Regions from separate parts of the Amycolatopsis sp. cmx-11-51 genome, predicted to be linked through region 1. Evidence: riboswitches for the same ligand, from Rfam matches in the RefSeq annotation. Region 1 holds a riboswitch; the other holds the start of a gene.
The links. Region 1 has a riboswitch for S-adenosylmethionine ahead of ACM6LU_RS14135 (aminotransferase class V-fold PLP-dependent enzyme). Riboswitches for the same ligand answer to the same signal wherever they lie in the genome.
Positions count from the first base shown of each region.

Region 2: it holds a riboswitch for S-adenosylmethionine, as region 1 does, so the genes downstream of both, ACM6LU_RS22965 (methionine ABC transporter ATP-binding protein) here and ACM6LU_RS14135 (aminotransferase class V-fold PLP-dependent enzyme) in region 1, are expected to answer to the same signal.

Region 1 is NZ_JADNQO010000003.1:153,197-158,091, reverse strand. Features, by position in the region: gene ACM6LU_RS14140 (hypothetical protein) at 1-595, opposite strand, end outside; gene ACM6LU_RS14135 (aminotransferase class V-fold PLP-dependent enzyme) at 615-1,979, opposite strand; SAM riboswitch class IV at 2,013-2,127, opposite strand; gene ACM6LU_RS14130 (M23 family metallopeptidase) at 2,291-2,974, opposite strand; gene ACM6LU_RS14125 (potassium/proton antiporter) at 3,105-4,583, opposite strand; gene ACM6LU_RS14120 (ArsR/SmtB family transcription factor) at 4,695-4,895, opposite strand, start outside.
Region 2 is NZ_JADNQO010000006.1:257,788-262,682, forward strand. Features, by position in the region: gene ACM6LU_RS22950 (transglycosylase family protein) at 1-43, shown strand, start outside; gene ACM6LU_RS22955 (DUF222 domain-containing protein) at 113-1,126, opposite strand; gene rsmA (16S rRNA (adenine(1518)-N(6)/adenine(1519)-N(6))-dimethyltransferase RsmA) at 1,375-2,211, shown strand; SAM riboswitch class I at 2,456-2,546, shown strand; gene ACM6LU_RS22965 (methionine ABC transporter ATP-binding protein) at 2,757-3,767, shown strand; gene ACM6LU_RS22970 (4-(cytidine 5'-diphospho)-2-C-methyl-D-erythritol kinase) at 3,890-4,855, shown strand.

The DNA.
Region 1 (4,895 bases):
AGGTCTCCTCGGCGGCCGTCTTCGGCCTGCTCAGCAGCGCCGTGAACGCCCCGGCCAGCGCGACCAGCGACGACAGCACCAACGCGAGCTGTCCTTGGGCGAGCACCACCGCGCAGAGCACGAACGCCGCGGCCACGACCAGCACCAGCACGCTGCGGTCCAGCCAGGCGAGCAGGATCAGCCCCAGTGTCAGCAGGACCGCGCTCCGCGCGTCGCCGTCCATGTCGAGTTCCCAGTAGCCGACCAGATCCGCCAGCACGATGGCGACCAGGCCGCCGAGGGCGATCGCGAGGATCCTCCACCACCGCACGGGCTTCGTCCGCCAGGCATAGAACAGCACCGTGCCGAGGTAGACCGCGAGCACGGCGAACAGCCAGTTGTCCAGCCGGCTCATGCCGACGACCGAGACGGCGGACGCGGCCTCCCGGCTCATCTCCACGCCGTACAGGTTCTGGTAGTAACCCTGTTCGCCGCGGGGCGGGTAGCCCATCCAGCCCCCGGAGCGGCGCGGATCCCCGGCCAGCGCCACCACGATCAGCTGTGCGAATCCCAGCAACGCCAGCGGAAACCAGTAACGCGGTCGCTCGTTCCCCATGCGGGGTGAGGGTAGTGGGTCAGGCGCAGAACGGGGGCAGCTCCCGCGGATCGTTCTCCGGCACCCAGCGGCCCTCCGGCTTCTCGTACTGCCAGCGGGCGCCGCGGGCGACGATCTGACGCAGCGCCAGGACGACCCGGTCCACATGTTCGGTGGTGCTGCCGAGGCCAAGGCTGACCCGGACGGCCTGCTGGCCGGTCGAACCGGCGGCGGAGATCAGCCGCTTGGTGGCGACGTGCGCGCAGAACGCGCCGTCCCGCACGCCGATGCCGTACTCCGCGGACAGGACCGCGGCGAGCCAGCCCGGTTCGAAGCCGTCGACGACGAAGCTGAGCGTGCCGACCCGGTCGACCGGTGCGTCGAACAGCCGCAGTTCGGCGAAACCGGGGATGGCGGCGAGCCCACGCCGCAGCCGCGTCAGCAGTTCGTCTTCGTGGGCGACGATCGCGTCCCAGTTCCCGGAAAGCGTCTCGCAGGCGACACCGAGCGCGTAGACGCCGACGGTGTTGGGGGAACCGGCTTCGTGCCGCTCGGCGCCGGCGTTCCAGACCACGCCGAAGTCTTCGGAGTCGCGGGTGACGAGCTTCGTCGCGCCGCCACCGGCGAGGTACGGCTGGGCGGCACGCAGCCAGTCGGCGCGGCCGATCAGCGCACCGGCACCGAAAGGCGCGTACAGCTTGTGGCCAGACAGCGCGATGTAGTCGACGTCCAGTTTGCGCACGGAGATCTTGCGGTGCGGCGCGAGCTGCGCGGCGTCGAGCGCGATCCGGGCGCCATGCCGTCGCGCGACGGCGGCGATCTCCTTGACCGGCAACAGTTCCCCGGTCACGTTGGACGCGCCGGTGATGACGACCAGCCGCGGGCCCTGCGGGCAGTCGGCGAGCGCTTCGTCCACCGCGGACACCGCGGCGAGGCGGGTGCGGGGCGTCTCGATCCGGCGGACGTTCGGACCCTTCCACGGCAGCAGCGCGGCGTGGTGGTCGGTGTCGAACACGACGACCGACGTGTGCTTCGGCAGGCTGCGCGCGAGAAGGTTGAAGGAATCGGTGGTGTTGCGGGTGAACACGACGGTGTCGGTCGACCGCGCGTCGACGAAGTTCCGCAGGATTCCCCGCGTGCGCTCGTAAAGCTTGGTGGAGACCTGCGACGCGAATCCGGCGCCGCGGTGGACGCTGGCGTACCAGGGCAGGAATTCGTCGACCGCGTCACGCACCTTGTCCAGACAGGGAGCGCTCGCCGCGTGATCGAGGTTGGCGTACCCGATGTCGCCCCCGGTGACCAGCGGGACCCGCAGATCGGCGCACGCGACCGTCGGGATTTCGTGTGTGACAACGGTTTCCGCGACAGTGGCGGGGGTGCTGGTGCGTTCGAGAGCGAGTGTCATCGTCATCCTCCGGGCCAGGGGATCCCGACGAGGATCCCGCGCTTGCCCGTCGCACCACGCGACGAGCCAGGTCCTCACCCGGGGCACCCCACCGCGGAAGGAGGGTTGCCGGCCAGCTAGCCGGGGCTTGACGCTGACACTCGTGACCTACGAACGAAGTTAGCCGATGCACCGGCGATCAAGCCACCCCTTGCCCGCATGGTGAGACGCCGGTCACGCATTCCGCAACCGAGGAGAACCCCCGCAATTAGTCCTCTAGTTGCGGTAGTTGCGCGCGCAATTACCGCAACTAGAGGACTGATTGCGGGAGGTCAGACGCGGAATCGGCCGGGCAGGGGAATGGTCGAACGGGACGAGACCTCGGTCGCCGTACCCGAGTACTGATCGGTGCCCGCGGTGAACTGCCAGCCGCCGAAGATCTTGCGGTCGACGGCCTCGCCGTGGGCGTCGGCGACCTTGGTCGAGAGCTCGTCGTAGGACACGCCGTTCCAGTTGCCAGCGCCGACACCGAAGTCGCGCGAGTCGCCACCCTTGACGGTGGCTGTGGGCAGGGTCCACAGGGTGAAGTGCACGTGGGCGCCGGTACTGCGGCCACCACAGGGCAGCGCGTTTCCGGTCAGGCCGAGGGCGTCGCCCGGGACGACCCGCTGGCCGTCGGTGACCGAAATGTCCTCCATGTGGTAGTACCCGGTCCGCCAGCCACTCGCGTGGTCGATGGTCACCCAGTCGCCCCCGTCGCAGTGCTGAACTCGGACGGTGCCCGCCAGCGGCGCACGCACGGTCTTGTTCCCAGGACTGAAGTCGATGGCGTTTTTCACGCCGGAGGTGCCGTTGTCCGAGTGAATTCCCGCCGAGTAGACCGACTGACCCGTGTCGAACGGCAATCCGAACGCGGGAAACGCGCCGGCCGCGGAGGCTACCGGAGCGGAGAGAACCACCCCGACGAGTGCAGCCGCAGCCCCCAGAACGGCGAACCGTGCAGGAAGTTTCGTCACCTTGCGTACTCCTTAACCCGTGACACTCACCCATTCGATGGAGTCAATTGCGGGAAAGGTAGTCCAAAGGGGGACGAAGAGGAAGAAGTTTCTGAGATCAACCGACGAACAGCTGGTGCCGGTTCGTGACCTATTGGCCGGATTCGCCCTTCCACCTGGCGAGGCGACCGGCCCGGTCGACGGCACGGAGCCGTCGTTCGGCCGCGTCACGCGCGTCGGAGGTGGTCACGACGAGTAACTGATCGCGTTCCTGGAGCCGGGTGTTCTTGTTCGGCGTGAAGCCGGTGCCGTCCCGGACGAGCAGGCTGATCGTCGCCCCGACCGGAAGCCGCAGTTCGGCCAGGTAGACGCCGTGCATCTTCGACCCGGAGTTGATCCGGACCTGCAGGAGTTCGGCACCCATCTCATCGAGTGGCGCGGAGTCGACGTCGATTTCGTGCGCTTCGGTGTGCTGAGCCAGCCCGAGCACTCTCGCGAGCGGGGTCAGCGTCGCCCCCTGAAGCAGGGTCAGCACGATGACCAGCACGAACACCGCGTCGACCAGCTCCTGCGCGCCGGGCACGCCGGACGACAGCGGGATCAGTGCGAGCACGATCGGGACCGCCCCGCGTAACCCCGCCCAGGACAGGAACACCTGTTCTCGCCACGGGATCTTGAACGGCAGTGCCGACAGCACCACTGACAGCGGCCGGGCGAGCAACAGCACGACCGCGCCCGCGACCAGGCCCTGGACCAGGCTCTCGAAGATCCTGCTCGGCGATGCGAACAGGCCGAGCAGCACGAACAGCCCGATCTGCGCGAGCCAGCCGAGCCCTTCGGCGAAGGACAGTGTGTCCGACCGGTGCGGCAGCTTCGAATTCCCCAGCACCAGGGCGGCGACGTAGGTGGCGAGCAGGCCCGACGCGTGAGCCAGCTGCCCACTCGAGTACGCCACGACGCAGACCGCGACCGTGGCCAGCGGATACAGACCGGTGGCGGGAAGCGCCGCCCGGCGCAGCGCGAACGCCCCGCCCCAGCCGAAGGCCAAGCCGATCACCAGCCCGGCGCCGAGTTCGTAGACGACCAGCAGCGGCAGCGACCAGTCAACGGTCGTGCCCTCGGCGAGGACGACGACGGCGATGTAGGCCGGGGCGTCGTTGATCCCCGACTCGATCTCCAGCGCACCGACGAGCCGCTTCCCGATCCCCGCCGATCTCAGCACCGAGAAGACCGCGGCGGCGTCGGTCGACGCGAGCACCGCGCCCCACAGCAACGCCATCCGCCAATCCAGGCCCAGCAACCAATGCAGGGCCGCGCCGGTGACCGCGATACTCACCACGACGGCCACTGTGGACAGTGCGATTCCAATGCCCAGCGAGGGTTTCACGGCCGTCCACCGGGTGGTGAGACCACCTTCGGACAGGATCATCACCAGTGCGGCGAGGCCGAGCGACTGGGTGAGTTCAGGGTTGTCGTACTGGATGCCGAACCCGGCTTCGCCGAGCAGGACCCCCATCCCCAGGTAGAGCAGCAGCGAGGGAAGGCCGACCTTGATCGACACCCGGACGGCGATCACGGCGACGAGGAGAACCGCGCCACCGGTACCCAAGATGAACGGGAGCTGTTCCATGTCGCCTCCCGTCCGGCCGCCGTGAGGCCTCCAGAATAGTGAGGCGGTGATCGTCACACCTTCGTGCACCGCTCGACGGCGAGCCGAACGGACTGTGTTACAGACTGTCCTTTACGGACTCCGCAGGGCCATCAGGTCGACACCTAGTTCCGCGAAGGGTTTCGCCGCCGCGGGCAGGACCTTCACCGCTCGGTTGCCCTCACGCGACAACCAGCCGGCACTCACTCCGTGGGACAGTAACGCCGCGGGGACCCGGCCCGCCAAATGATCACGGCGGACTGTCCAATCCAGACAGTCGCGGAGCATCGGACG
Region 2 (4,895 bases), on a different contig from region 1:
CGGTGGCTACGGCGCCTGGCCGCACTGTGGCAAGAAGGCCTGACCGCCAGATCGTTCTCCCTCCCCCCTGAAGGTCATCGTGTGGGTTTTCTAACTGCCCACAAGGTGGCCTTCAGGCCGTCTTGGGCAGCTGAGGCTGTGTAGCGCCGAATCTCGGCCGCCGTGACCACCAGCGCGGAGACCTTAGGTGGGTCGCGGCCCTAGATCGTTCAGCGGCGGTCTCTGCTCGCACGCTGCTGTCGTCGCGGTGCTGGCTTTGCTGGCTCTCATTCCGTGTTTGGCCGGTCGTGGGTTGGTCCGTCGGCTTCTCGGTGGGCTTCGCGGGCTGCGGCCGCTCAGCGACCGGCTCCTGCCTCTGCCGAGGCAAAGGGATATCCGGGCCGGCTTCCGCAACGCCGACGATTTCTGTGAAAGCGTCGCCGCGTCTCTCCGCCGGAGTGCGGGTGTCGGCTTCTCCGTTCGGGACCGGATGCGCGAGTGGGACTAGAAGCGCGTTCAGGCGGGCGCCTGTCTCGGGATCGAGGTCGCCGCGCATGTCCCAACGGCCAGTGCGTTTCTGACGCAACCAGAACTCGCTTCGCCGGGTCTTCGGGTTGGGGTCCTCGGTGTCGTTCCCATCTGGGTTGAGACGTGCGAGCACGTCGGTTCCAGCCATCGTCACGTCGCGCGGTCTCGCGACGCTGGCGAGATCGACCAGGTCCCTCTCGGCGTCGAGTCGGACGTTCGCGGCGATGTGCTCTGGGAGTCTCCGCAGAACCGTGACGATTCGGTCGATGCTGCCCTCGGCCAATGCGCCTGTGACGGCCGCGGCTCCGGTCAAAGGCGCGACGGGTGGAGTCGAGGTCCCGTCGCGCGCGCGTCTCGAGTTGAGTGCGAGTGCTCGAGCCGTCACCTTCTTCGCTTCGGCTCGGGGAACCCGGGCCACGTGCTCGTAGAAGACGGCGATCGAGTTGTATCCGAAGAGGTCTCGGACACCGCGTGACTCGATCTCGGCCAGGATCTGGCCGACTTCGGCGACCAGGCGTCGCCCTTCGCGTAGCCGTGTCTGCAACTCGTCGAGAAGCAGATCGGCGTCACCTTCCGGCAGATTCAGCGGGAAGGCCTTGGGAATGTTTGTGCTGGTCATCCCTCGATTGTCGAGGTTGAGTCGAACGAATGCACGGTATCGATCGGGTGCACGTTGATCACGCTCCGGCGATGTGAACCTGCACCGATCACCCTGGCGTATGACACGGGTCAGCTGGGAGAATCCGTGAGGATGGCGCGAGCGAGTTGCGGCCAAGCGGAGGCTGGCGCTGTCCTCGGGGCCGACTGGGGCTGGGGTGGTCGTCCACCGGCCAATCGCGGCTTACGAAGGCTGGCTACGATCGTCGAGTGACTGAATTGCTCGGGCCTGCGGAGATCAGGGCGCTGGCGGCCGAGCTGGACGTACGGCCGACCAAGAAGCTCGGCCAGAATTTCGTGCACGATCCCAACACGGTGCGCCGGATCGTCGACATTTCGGCAGTCGGCGAAGGTGACGTCGTGCTGGAAGTCGGGCCGGGGCTTGGCTCGCTGACACTCGGGCTGCTCGCGACCGGTGCCGAGGTCGTCGCGGTCGAAATAGACCCCGTACTGGCCGGGCGGCTCCCGAACACCGTGGCCGAACGCGGTGGGGCCGAAAGGCTGACGGTTGTCGGAGCGGACGCTCTACGGATCACGGTGGACGACCTGCCTCAACGGCCGACGGCGCTCGTCGCGAATCTGCCGTACAACGTCGCCGTTCCTGTTGTGCTGCATCTGCTCGCCGAGCTGCCCTCGTTGACCAGTGGTCTCGTAATGGTCCAGACCGAAGTCGCCGACCGGATGGCGGCCGGCCCTGGCAGTCGGACTTACGGAGTGCCCAGCGTCAAGCTCGCGTGGTACGGGAAGACACGTAAGGTCGCCGCGGTACCTCGCTCGGTGTTCTGGCCTGTTCCGAACGTGGATTCAGCCCTCGTCGCTTTCGAGCGAGGCGAAGTGGTGTCGTCCGTGGAGAGGAAGCGGCTGTTCGCCGTGGTCGATGCCGCTTTCTCGCAGCGGCGAAAAACGCTGCGGGCGGCTTTGGCGTCATGGGCCGGTTCCGCCGAACGTGCGGGGGAGTTGCTCGAAAAGGCGGGTATCGACCCCAAGACCCGCGGTGAACAGTTGGATGTTCACCAGTTCGCCCGTATCGCGGCAGCGACTGACTGATCGCCGTCGCAGGTGTGACCGGCGCCGCGCGGGCGAGTCTCGGCTGAGGTCAGCACGACAGCGTAAATCCTCTTCTCGATCCGTCTGGTCCAACCTGTCTTAGCAGGCAGCGGCCTGACGCGATCCTGAGACCTCAGCCGTGGTCTCAGGATGCGGACAGCAAATCCTGTATTATGGACACGACCAGACGTGTGATCTGCGCCTACGCGCTTGCTTTCATCTAGTGGGATCGGTTTTACTCAGTGAGCCATCCCGAGCGACTGAGAGACCTGGCTCGCCGAAGTCGCAGCAACCACCCTCAACAGGGCAGGTGCTACCGCCAGGACCGATGGAGGCTGTGCCTAATGAACAGGGTCACCCACCCGCTCCTGCTGACCAGGCGACGCGTCGTCGATGAAGGTCGCCGCACGGTAAGTGCGTGTCGACGCTCCACCGTTACTGCCTGAGTCTTTCCCTTACCTCTGAAGCCCGTCCGTTCTGGACGGTCACTCGGTGACGGTTGGCGCGCTCGAAAGAAGCAGCGCCCCCTTTGCATGGAGCCCTTCGTGATCACTGTCGAAAACCTGTCCAAGTCCTTTCCCCTCAACGGAAATCCCGTCGTCGCCCTGCGCGATGTCAGCGTGGACATCCAAGCAGGCTCGTTGTTCGGAGTCGTCGGTCCGGCCGGCTCCGGCAAGTCGACCCTCGCTCGTTGCATCGGACTTCAGGAGCGCCCGGACCGGGGCGTGGTCCGCCTCGACGGCCTGAACACCGGGACCCTTGACGGCCGCCGCCTGCGGGAGATCCGTCGGCAGGTCGGTGTCGTGAGCACCAAGCCGGAGTTGCTCGCCGAGCGCACCATCGCCGGCAACATCGCGTCGCCGCTCGAACAGCTCGGCCTCGACGGGCCGCAGCGCCGTAACCGGGTCGGCAACCTGCTCGATCTGGTCGGACTCACCCCGCGAGCGGGGCAGCGGCCGGGTGATCTGACCGAGGGGCAGCTGCGCCGAGTGGCCATCGCCAAGGCTCTGGCAGCCGGGCCGTCCGTGCTCTTGGCTGACGACCCGACCGCCGGTGTGCAGCCCGAAGAGTCCGGCGCGGTCCTGACCGTGCTCGACCGCGCGCGCGCCGAGCTCGGAGTCACCGTGCTGCTCACCACTCCTGATGCCGGTGTGGTCCGCCGTGTCTGCGACGACGTCGCGGTTCTTGAGGCTGGGGCGATCATCGAACGTGGAACCGTGCTCGACCTGGTCTCCGACCCGACCAGCCGGACCGCGCAGGCGCTGCTGCCCTCGATCGAGACCGGACGGGCGCAGACGTCGAAGTACGACCGCGCGGTGGACGTCGTGCTTGTCGGTTTCGCATCGGTCGGTGCGCTGCTGCCTGAGGCCGCCGGTCGCTTCGACGTCGAACTCGCCACCATCGGGGGCGGCCTGACCCGGATCGGCGACACGCCGGTCGGCAGGTTCCGTCTCGGTGTGCGCGGTGAGCGCGCGGATGCCGCGCTCGCCTGGATCGCCGAACGCGGTGGCCACGTGACCCACCCGGTCCGCGGGCCGCAGGGCGTCGCTGCCTGACTCCTCCACGACCGGGCCGCTCAGGACGAAATCCGTCCAGGGCGGCCCTTTCGTGTCTGACTCGTCCTGTTCTCTTTTCTCCTGGTGGCAGCACAAGTGGAGCGGCCACGTAGGCTTGACTCGTGCTCGCCGTCGTACCGCCCCCAGTAACCGTCAGGGTTCCCGCCAAGGTCAACCTGCACCTGTCGGTCGGTGACGTACGCCCGGACGGCTACCACGAGCTGGTGACCGTTTTCCAGGCGCTTTCTCTCACTGACGAGGTGACCGTGGCGGTCACCGAGGACCCGGGCGTCGAGGTCTATGGCGAAGGAGAAGGTTCCGTACCGACCGGGGCCAACAACCTCGCGTGGAAGGCGGCGCAGGCGCTGGCGGCCCACGTCGGCAAGGCCGACGGCGAGTCCAAGGTCCGAGTGGTGCTTCGCAAAGGCATCCCCGTAGCCGGCGGGATGGCCGGGGGCAGCGCTGACGCGGCCGCGACCCTGGTGGGGCTCGCGTCACTTTGGAAGCTCGACATCTCCCGAGACGAACTGGCGGGTATCGCCGCCAAGCTCGGGAGCGATGTTCCTTTCGCCCTTTACGGTGGGACAGCGTTGGGTACCGGCCGAGGCGAGCAACTGGTGCCGGTGTTGTCGAGGCACACGTTCCATTGGGTTCTGGCGTTCGATCAGCGTGGTCTTTCGACCCCTCGGGTGTTCGGAGAACTGGACAGGTTGCGTGAAGAGGGCAGTCCGCCTCGGATCGGTTCGCATACTCCGGTGGTCGAGGCGCTGGCGTCCGGTGACCCGCGGCAGCTGGCACTGCTTCTCGGCAATGACCTGCAGGCGGCCGCCGTCTCGTTGCGTCCCGGGCTGCGTCGCACGTTGCGGGCGGGAGTCAACGCGGGTGCGCTCGCCGGCACCGTGTCCGGGTCTGGGCCGACCTGCGCTTTTCTGTGCGCGGATGCCCAGTCTGCAGTCGAGGTCGCCGCGGAGCTGTCCGGTGCGGGGGTCTGTCGCACGGTGCGTGTCGCACACGGGCCGGTTCCCGGCGCCAAGCTGGTAGGCGGAGACGATGCGCCGCGGCCGGCTCCGCCTCGAGTACACGCGTGAGGATGTCCGAAATGGACGTCGACTAATTCGTTGTGGTGCA